Rhodopirellula baltica SH 1: one gene and its partner. The protein of the gene in region 1 interacts with the protein of each later gene in a pairwise test. Links are inferred from orthologs where the notes say so. Each region holds a gene or a part of one and is shown on either strand. Other genes may lie near its edges.

The links. The genes of interacting proteins can lie anywhere in the genome.
Region 2: the proteins of ileS (region 1) and RB_RS06875 interact in binary tests that used the Escherichia coli proteins (3 or more experiments, as listed by UniProt). The link is inferred for Rhodopirellula baltica SH 1 from one-to-one orthologs.

Annotation. Positions count from the first base shown.
Region 1 is NC_005027.1:3,855,325-3,860,004, reverse strand. What follows is about bases 291-4,343. They hold ileS (isoleucine--tRNA ligase), read right to left. Parts: upstream 3,998-4,343; coding sequence 491-3,997; downstream 291-490. Other genes in these bases: RB_RS14835 (mu-protocadherin), read right to left, coding at 4,095-4,343; purN (phosphoribosylglycinamide formyltransferase), read right to left, coding at 291-494. Also shown: more of purN, read right to left, coding at 1-290; more of RB_RS14835, read right to left, coding at 4,344-4,680. UniProt on the Escherichia coli protein: Catalyzes the attachment of isoleucine to tRNA(Ile). As IleRS can inadvertently accommodate and process structurally similar amino acids such as valine, to avoid such errors it has two additional distinct tRNA(Ile)-dependent editing activities.
Region 2 is NC_005027.1:1,805,698-1,809,266, reverse strand. Bases 158-3,099 are described here. They hold RB_RS06875 (D-ribose ABC transporter substrate-binding protein), read right to left. Parts: upstream 2,153-3,099; coding sequence 1,163-2,152; downstream 158-1,162. Other genes in these bases: RB_RS06865 (zinc-dependent alcohol dehydrogenase), read right to left, coding at 2,765-3,099; rbsD (D-ribose pyranase), read right to left, coding at 2,195-2,602; RB_RS06880 (DUF2291 domain-containing protein), read right to left, coding at 510-1,166; RB_RS06885 (sugar ABC transporter ATP-binding protein), read right to left, coding at 158-513. Also shown: more of RB_RS06885, read right to left, coding at 1-157; more of RB_RS06865, read right to left, coding at 3,100-3,569. UniProt on the Escherichia coli protein: Part of the ABC transporter complex RbsABC involved in ribose import. Binds ribose. Also serves as the primary chemoreceptor for chemotaxis.

The DNA.
Region 1 (4,680 bases):
ATCGGGCAAGCCTTCTGATGAATGATTGGGCCGTTGTCGTAGAGGTTGTCGACGTAGTGGACTGTGCATCCACTGATCTTTACCCCTCGCTCGATCGCCGCAGCGTGCACGTTGCGACCGTACATTCCCTTGCCGCCAAAAGCCGGAAGTAGAGACGGGTGGATATTGATGACGCGTTGTTCAAAATCGGTCGGAATCAAAACATGTTTTAGAAAGCCTGCCATGATCACATGCGTGGCTCCGGCCTTTCGGCACGGTTCAAACATGGCTTCGCGATAGGCTTCGTCGGACTCGAAATCGTTTTTGCGAACGACGCATGTTTCGATACCCGCGTCTTCGGCGATTTTGATTCCGCCCAATCCGTCTCGGCTGGCAATCACCAACCGAAAATCAATCGGCAATCCATGCTCGTCGCGATGACGAATCAAATTGGCCAGGGTACGACCGCCTCCACTGAGGAAGACGGCAACTTTCAACGTGCTTGCATCGCTCACTTGTCACTCACCTTGGCGACGTACAGTTCGCCGCCTTCGATAGCAACTTGTTGGGCGTTGGGCAGAGTGCCGATGACCAAATCGTCCGCCAACGTTTCACCGCAAATCATTGTGCGGTGTTCTTCGATCGCAGATTGAAGTTCCGCATCGGACGTTTCGACAGCCACTCGAATCCGATCGGTGTATTGGCAATCGAGTTCTTTGCGTTGACTTTGAATGCCGCGAATCAAGTCCTTTGCCAATCCTTCACGACGCAGTTCGGGGGTGACTTCGGTATTGAGCACGACGACGCATCCCGATCCTTGAGCAGCGGCCCATCCTTCACGAGCTTGCAGGCGAACCTCGATGTCTTCGCCATCCAACTTCAATGGACCCGACGCGAGTTCCAGTTCAACGAAGCCGGCCGTTTGAAGCTGAGTTAGCAATTGGTTGCCGTCCGCTTCGCCGAGCATCTTTTTGACCACGGGGATGTTCTTCCCAACTTTTGGGCCAAGCCGTTTGAAGTTGGGGACGATTGTGTATTGAACGTAGTCGCCGCCATCGGTCGTGTAGTCGACGGCTTTGACGTTCAATTCTTCTCGAACCAAAGCATCGTGGCTTTGCAACCAATCGATCGCCGAGTCGTCGGTCAGAATCACTTCGACCTTGGCCAGCGGCAAGCGAACTTTCAGCTTGGCATCCGCACGAGCCGATCGGCCCATCGAAGCAATTTCTCGAAGCAATCGCATCGAGTCGGAAAGTTTTTGATCGACGCGGCTGGCATCTGGTTTGGGGAAGTCACAAAGGTGAACGCTTTTGAGTGCCTTGTCACCAAACGGAGCGGTCAATTCTTGCCACAAAGTGTCTGCCAAGAAAGGAACAAATGGGGCGATGACCTTGGTCAATTCCAGCATGACTTCGTACAGCGTCCAGTACGCATCGTGCTTGTCGGGCGAATCTGAATCGGGGGCCCAGAAACGATCGCGACTTCGTCGGACGTACCAGTTGCTGAGACCATCGAGCAAATTCGTGATCGCTTGGCACGCGTTGTAATTGTCAAACGCGTCCATTCGGTCGATGACCGTTGCCAACGTGCGATGCAATTCGGAATGAATCCACCGATCGATCTCGCTTCGTTCGCTGATCGGGCGATAGGTCGGCGCAGAGGCGAGCGATTCCGGACTCAACTGTTCATCAACATCCGTCGCCGATGTGGGATCGAAGCCATCGATCTCCGCATAGATGGAGAAGAAGCTGTACGTATTCCAAAGCCGTAGCAGGAACTCGGGGATCGAATCGCGGATCGCTTGATCGGCGTAGATGATCGAATTCCAAGGTGCTTGGTTGGCAAAGAAATACCAACGCATCGCATCGGCACCGTACTTGTCAAAGATCTCCGACGGACTGCGATAGTTCCGAAGACTCTTGGACATCTTGCCGGTTTTCTTGGTGAACTTACCGTCGGCCTGCTCCGCCTCGGATTCCGATAGCAGCACCGTCTTCGGTTGACCTTCTTTGCCCGCGGATTCGTACCACTGCGACAACATCAATCCAAGCACGATGCAGTTGCGGAATGGGTGCGGGTAATCCGATTCGCTGTCACGCGACGGTGCGAGCTCATTTGCCTTCGTTCCGGCTTCTCGAATGGACGCACCTTCTCCGAAGAGCATCGTGCTGATCGCCAGTTGGCTGTAGAACCAACCGCGGGTTTGGTCGATCGCTTCGCTGATGAAGTCAGCCGGGAACTGCTCTTGGAATTGAGCGTCGTTTTGGTGAGGCCATCCCCATTGAGCAAACGGCATCGCACCACTGTCGTACCAGCAGTCGATGACTTCACTGACGCGTTGCATTCGGGCACCCGATTCGAATGGCGAATCGTAGGTGACCGAATCGATATACGGTTTGTGAACTCGCAAGTCGTCAGGCAGTTCTGGATTGGCCGCTTTCGCATTGTCCCAAACCTGGGTGCCGTCGACACCTGGTTTGGCCAGCAACTCTTCGTAGCTTTCGATAGCTTCCATGCGGCCGGTTGACTGGCAAACCCAGATCGGAAGCGGAGTGCCCCAGTAGCGTTCTCGGGACAATGCCCAGTCGACGTTGCTTTCCAGGAAATTCCCAAACCGACCATCGCGAATGTGTTCGGGTTGCCATCCGATCTTGCTGTTGTTTTTCAACATGAGATCGCGGAATTTAGTCGTCCGGATGAACCAGCTTTCTCGTGGGTACTGGATCAATGGGTCATCGTCCGCCCGCCAGCAGAACGGATAATCGTGCAGGTACTGTTCCAAGTGCAACAGTCGTCCGGACTCACGCAGCGTTCGCGTCAGTGTCTTGTCGGCTTCCTTGACCCAGACACCTTTCATCGATGCGAATTCGTCCGTGAATTTGCCATCGGGGCCGACCGCACACAGCAGTTCGGGACGCTGGCCATCGACAAATCGAGTTCGCTCCGTCACCAGAACTTCATGGTCGATTTCACCGAAGGCCGGGGCCAAGTGAACCAGACCACTTCCTGAGTCGGTGGTGACGAAGTCAGCTGCAACGACGCGCCAATAGAGAGACTCTTTTCCGCCGGTGACCAATTCGCCAGTCGGATCGTTCAGTCGAGTTTGGTAATCTTCAAACGGTGGTTGGTAACGTTGGCCGACGAGCGACTCGCCCGAGATTGTGTCGACAACGGTCAATTCGCGTTTTAGTTTGCCGGCAAGCGAATCGACCAAAGCGGCCGCCAAAACCAGTTCTTGGCCGGTCTCGGAATCCTTGACCACCGCGTATTCGAGTTCGGGCTTCACCGCCGCGTACATATTGCTTGGCAAAGTCCAAGGGGTGGTGGTCCAAACGACCAACGATCGTTCCGGTTGATCCACCAACGGGAACAACACATAGACACTTGGGTCAGCGACCTCGCGGTAGCCTTGGCCGACTTCGCCGGCGGACAGTGCCGTGCCACCTTGGGCCCACCACCACACGATTTTGTGACCTTGGTAGAGCAGCCCACGGTCGAACAAGTTCTTCAGCGACCACCAAACGCTTTCAACATAGGATTGATGGTAGGTCACATAGGCTTCTTCCAGGTTGACCCAGAACCCGAGTCGGCGGGTCAGCGTCTGCCATTCCTGCATGTAACGCCACACACTGGATTGGCATTTTTGGATAAAGGGTTCGACGCCGTAAGCTTCGATTTCTTCTTTGCTATGGATGCCAAGTTCTTTGCCGACTTCGACTTCGACGGGCAAACCGTGCGTGTCCCAGCCCGCTTTTCGTTCGCAGCGGTAACCTCGCATGGTTTTGTAGCGAGGGAAGACGTCTTTGATCGCGCGAGTCAGGCAGTGCCCGGGGTGAGGCATGCCGTTGGCGGTCGGCGGGCCTTCGTAAAAGACGAACGTTGGTGCGTTGGCGCGACGGGCGAGCGACTGCTCGTAGATCGAATGCTGGTCCCAAAACGCCAGCACCTGCTCTTCGAGAGTCGGGAAATGGGGGCTTGCGGCAGGGGCACGAAAAGCGGCGGTCGAATTCGCGGACACGTGATAACCGGACGAATGAGATGGGAATGTCAAAACAACGCATAGTTTTATGCGTTGAAGGACATTTCCCCCACCCCCGTCCGATTCGCGGGGCTTCTTAGGCGACCGCGGCCGCGTTGGAGCTTGCCGCGGCACGCTTCGCCGCCACCATTTCCTGGTATTTCAGCCGCAGAACGTTCAGCCAGTACATGAGGTACAGGTTGGCGACAAAGGATACGAGCAGCAACGCATTGAAGAGAGTCTGCGTGGCCACCTTTTCGCGGTTGGATCGATCGCCGTTGTCGGACGTTGCTCCGGTCGTGGCACCTGCGGCATCGAGCGAACTGGAATCGGTGCCTCTGGGTGGTGCGGTGCCGGCATTGAGGGCTCCAGTCGGAGGCCCACCAGTGGACGTGTTGTTGCTCGCCAAGAGGGGCGGAATTGTGTTTGGATAGCCCGCGTTTTGATAAGGGTATCCTGTGGCCGGATTGATGTATGGATTGATCGGCGCGGAGGTCGGAACCGTTCCGTAGTTCGGCACCTGAGGGTACTGAGTTTGGGGTTGAGCCGTGTTCGGATATCCGTTCGACGGGAAGCTAGCTTGTCCGGTCGGGATCGTTGGCTGCGTGTTGGCGGTTGGGTTCGTCTGGCCGGTCGAAGCGTACGGATTCGCCGGAGCACCGGTGGCGGTGTTTCGATTGTCG
Region 2 (3,569 bases), 2.0 Mb from region 1 along the record:
CTCATCCATGATCAGGATTCGAACGTTGCCAGCCAACGCGCGAGCAATCTCAACCAACTGTTGTTGACCGACTCGCAGTCGCCGGACGGGCGTCGTTGGCGACACGTCGAGTTCCAAACGTTTCAACCATTCGTTTGCTTGACGGTTCAGTTCGGTGTAGTCAATCAGCGTTTCGAAACGCAGCGGCTCACGGCCAAGGAAAATGTTTTCGGCGACGGTCAGATCGGGCACCAAACTCAGTTCTTGATGGATCATCGCGATGCCGTGATCCTGCGCGTCGCGTGGGCTGGTGAAATGAACCGGTTCACCCTGCACCAACAACTCGCCTTCGTCGGGCGGTTGCACTCCCGCCAATATTTTCATCAACGTTGATTTGCCAGCGCCATTCTCGCCGAGCAACGTGGTGAGCCTCCCCGCTCGCAACGTCAGGTCAACGCCGTCCAACGCTTTCACGCCTGGAAACAGCTTCGAAATCTGTTTGGCCTCAAACACCACGTCATCGGAGACAATCATTTCGCCTCCACGATGAAGGGGACCACTTTCAATGGTTGAAGATCAGAGTCCTCATCGTTGACTTGGACACATCCGGTGAATTGCACTTCCGCGCCGACCGTCGCGATCTCTCGAAGCGTTGGCAAAACATTCGCTTCAATCCGGCGGTTCAGTTCCGTGGAAATGGCGTTGAAGTCCTGAGTGTTGTTGAAGTCATTCACGTCCAGCAAACCTGTGCCATCGCGAACCGTGTTGCCGAAGAGGATTCCCGCTTCCAAAATCACTTCCGTCTTTTCCGAATCCGGCGAGATCGCCAATCCAATGAAATTCTTTTCAACGGAGACAACTCGTCCGACACCGGTGACGTGGTAGAAGTACGATTGACTCAGTCCAACCTGCCGTCCGTGTTGTTCACGGGCTTTGGCCGGATCAGCTTTGACTTTTGCGACCAACGTGGCGGCATCGACCGCGGCTGATTTCGAAGGAAGCAGCTCGCTGTCCCAGAACGTATCCACGAACTTCACCGGATCGAACTTCGCCGCAGTCGCTTTCGCGGTGGCTTTGTTCGCATCATCCAGTGAAACGATGTGGATTAGCGGGAACAGATACAGCAGCACCAAGGTTCCGATTGTGATCACCAACCAAGTGATCCCTTTGCGTTGACGCGAAATCACTCGGAACCTTCTTCGTCAAAGTCACCAAACTTTTCCGCGTTGCCTTGGTGAACCAATTCAACGGCGACCGGAACCTTTTGCAGCAGGTCTCGATCGCCCTTCAGATATTGGTCCGCATACTCCGCAGCTGTCTTCGCCATCAACTTGGGAAACTGCATGCCCGTCGCGACAATCTTGCCTTCTTGAATCATCGCAACCACATCGTCAGCGCCGTCGAAGCCAAAAATCTTGACTTGCTCTGCTTTGCCCGCTGCCAACAGAGCTTGGTACGCTCCCATCGCCATTGCGTCGTTGCCACAGAAAACCGCTTTGATGTCAGGGTTGGCTTGCAAGATTGCTTCCATCACTTCCAACGCCTTGGCACGATCAAAGTCAGCACTTTGCTGCGCGACCATTTTCAGTTCGGGATAGCGATCGACCACACTGTGGAATCCATCCGATCGATTGCGAGTGTTGTTGTCTCCAACCAATCCGAGCAGCTCTGCATATTCCCCGGACTCCCCAACCTCTTTCACGAAGTGCTGCCCAATTGCAACGCATCCGGAATAGTTGTCCGACAGGATTTGTGAAACCGCAGCGTCGGTCGCGTTGATTTCTCGATCCATGCAGAACACGGGCACGCCGGCTTCTTTCGCTCGACGAACGTTCGCGATCGAACCATCCGCGTCCGTCGGATTGAAGAGCACGGCGGAGTAACCGGAGGCGATCACATTGTCGAAGTGAGCCGTTTCCTTCGATGGATCGTTCTGAGAGTCAAATATCACCGCGTCGTAGCCTAGCTCAATGGCACTGTCTCGAGCGGATTCAGCGAGCACGACGAACCACGGGTTGTTCAGCGTTGAAACAATCACGGCGACTCGTTTGGTCGCGTCGGAATCCGCGGAACCGCCCGCGGGTTTGGCTTCGCTGCGACATCCACTGATCACGAGTGCCAACGCGCACACGAACAATGTCGCGAATCGTTTGGGTTGGTTGCCTGGGCTCATCAATAATGTCTCGATCAAAAGTTGTTGGGGATAACTTCGACGTCAAAAAACAACGCCGGACTTGAGGATGACGTTCGCATACGGGGTGCATTCCCCGGTGCGAACGATCGCCTCGCTGGCCTGTGTTCGTTGCTTGAATTCCACATGCGAAACCTCCGTGATCTTCGGTGCCATTCGATGAGCTTCGAAGAGTTTCATCATTTGCTCAAACAACATTTGGTTGTGGTCATGAATTTCGCTTGCAATCACGATCTCCTCCACCTTCAACTCGCTTAAGATTGCATCCAGCGTACGCAAGAATGTCGGATACCCTTCCTCGATCGCCAAATCAATCCGCTTCACTCCGGAAGGAATCGGCAACCCGGCATCACACAACGTGATCGATGCGGTGTGCCCGATCCGACTGATTTCGTAGCTCAGTTCGCTGTTGAGTAGTCGGGTGCGTTTCATGAATTTCGCGAAAGATTCAGATGATGAGACAGGAGGTTCGATTCGTGTTGAGAATGGCTCGGTTCAGACCGCTGAACACGGGTCGGCCACTTCTAGGCGAAGCGACAAAACGATGCGGAAACGAAGGCTCCCAATCATCAGGCAAAGACCCGCCAAAACGGCTCAGCTTTTGTGCGGAATCACTTCGATTTTACAGCATTCGTCGAAGTTGGTGACCGTTCCGAACTTGTCCACCAACTCATCCAATCCGAATCGATGTGTGATCAAGGATGGGAAGTCGTAGCGATCGGATTGTTGGTGCAGAATGTTCAGCACCGGACGCCAATCCGTTCCGCAGTGGAACACCGAATGGATGTGCAAGTTCTTCGAACTGATGTGTCGCATCACGTCGAGTGCGACTGGTTTGCCGAGATCAACCCAGTTGCCAACTTCGATGACGGTGCCTCCCTTCCGCACCATCCGGAGTGCTTCGATGAACGCTTCGGGTTCACCTGCTGATTCAATCACCAGATCAGGTCCGACGCCTTCGGTCATGTCTTTCACCTGTTCAATGCGTTCATCGGTCGAAACCTTGGCCGCATTGATGGTGACATCCGCGTAGAGGTTCTTTGCTTTCTCCAATCGCAAATCGGACAGGTCCGTTGCAATTCGCAACCCAGCGCCGTGGATGCTGGCCATGATGCCGTGCAAAATTCCAAGGGGCCCATTGCCAAGCACCGCCACCGAGTTGCCTGGCCCGAAGCCTTCGTTCACCGGGGCAAATGGTCCGGCCGCACGAGCCAAACTGTGATACGCAACGGCCATTTCTTCGACGAAGACGGCGACGTCCGTCGACATTTCATCCGGCACCTTGAACAGATGAGTGCCCGGCCGAATGAAGATGTACTCGGCAAACCCGCCTCTCAGGTAAGGGAGTGTGTCCGCATTGGGATGCAAACCGTAGGCTTGGATTTGATTGAGGCAAGTT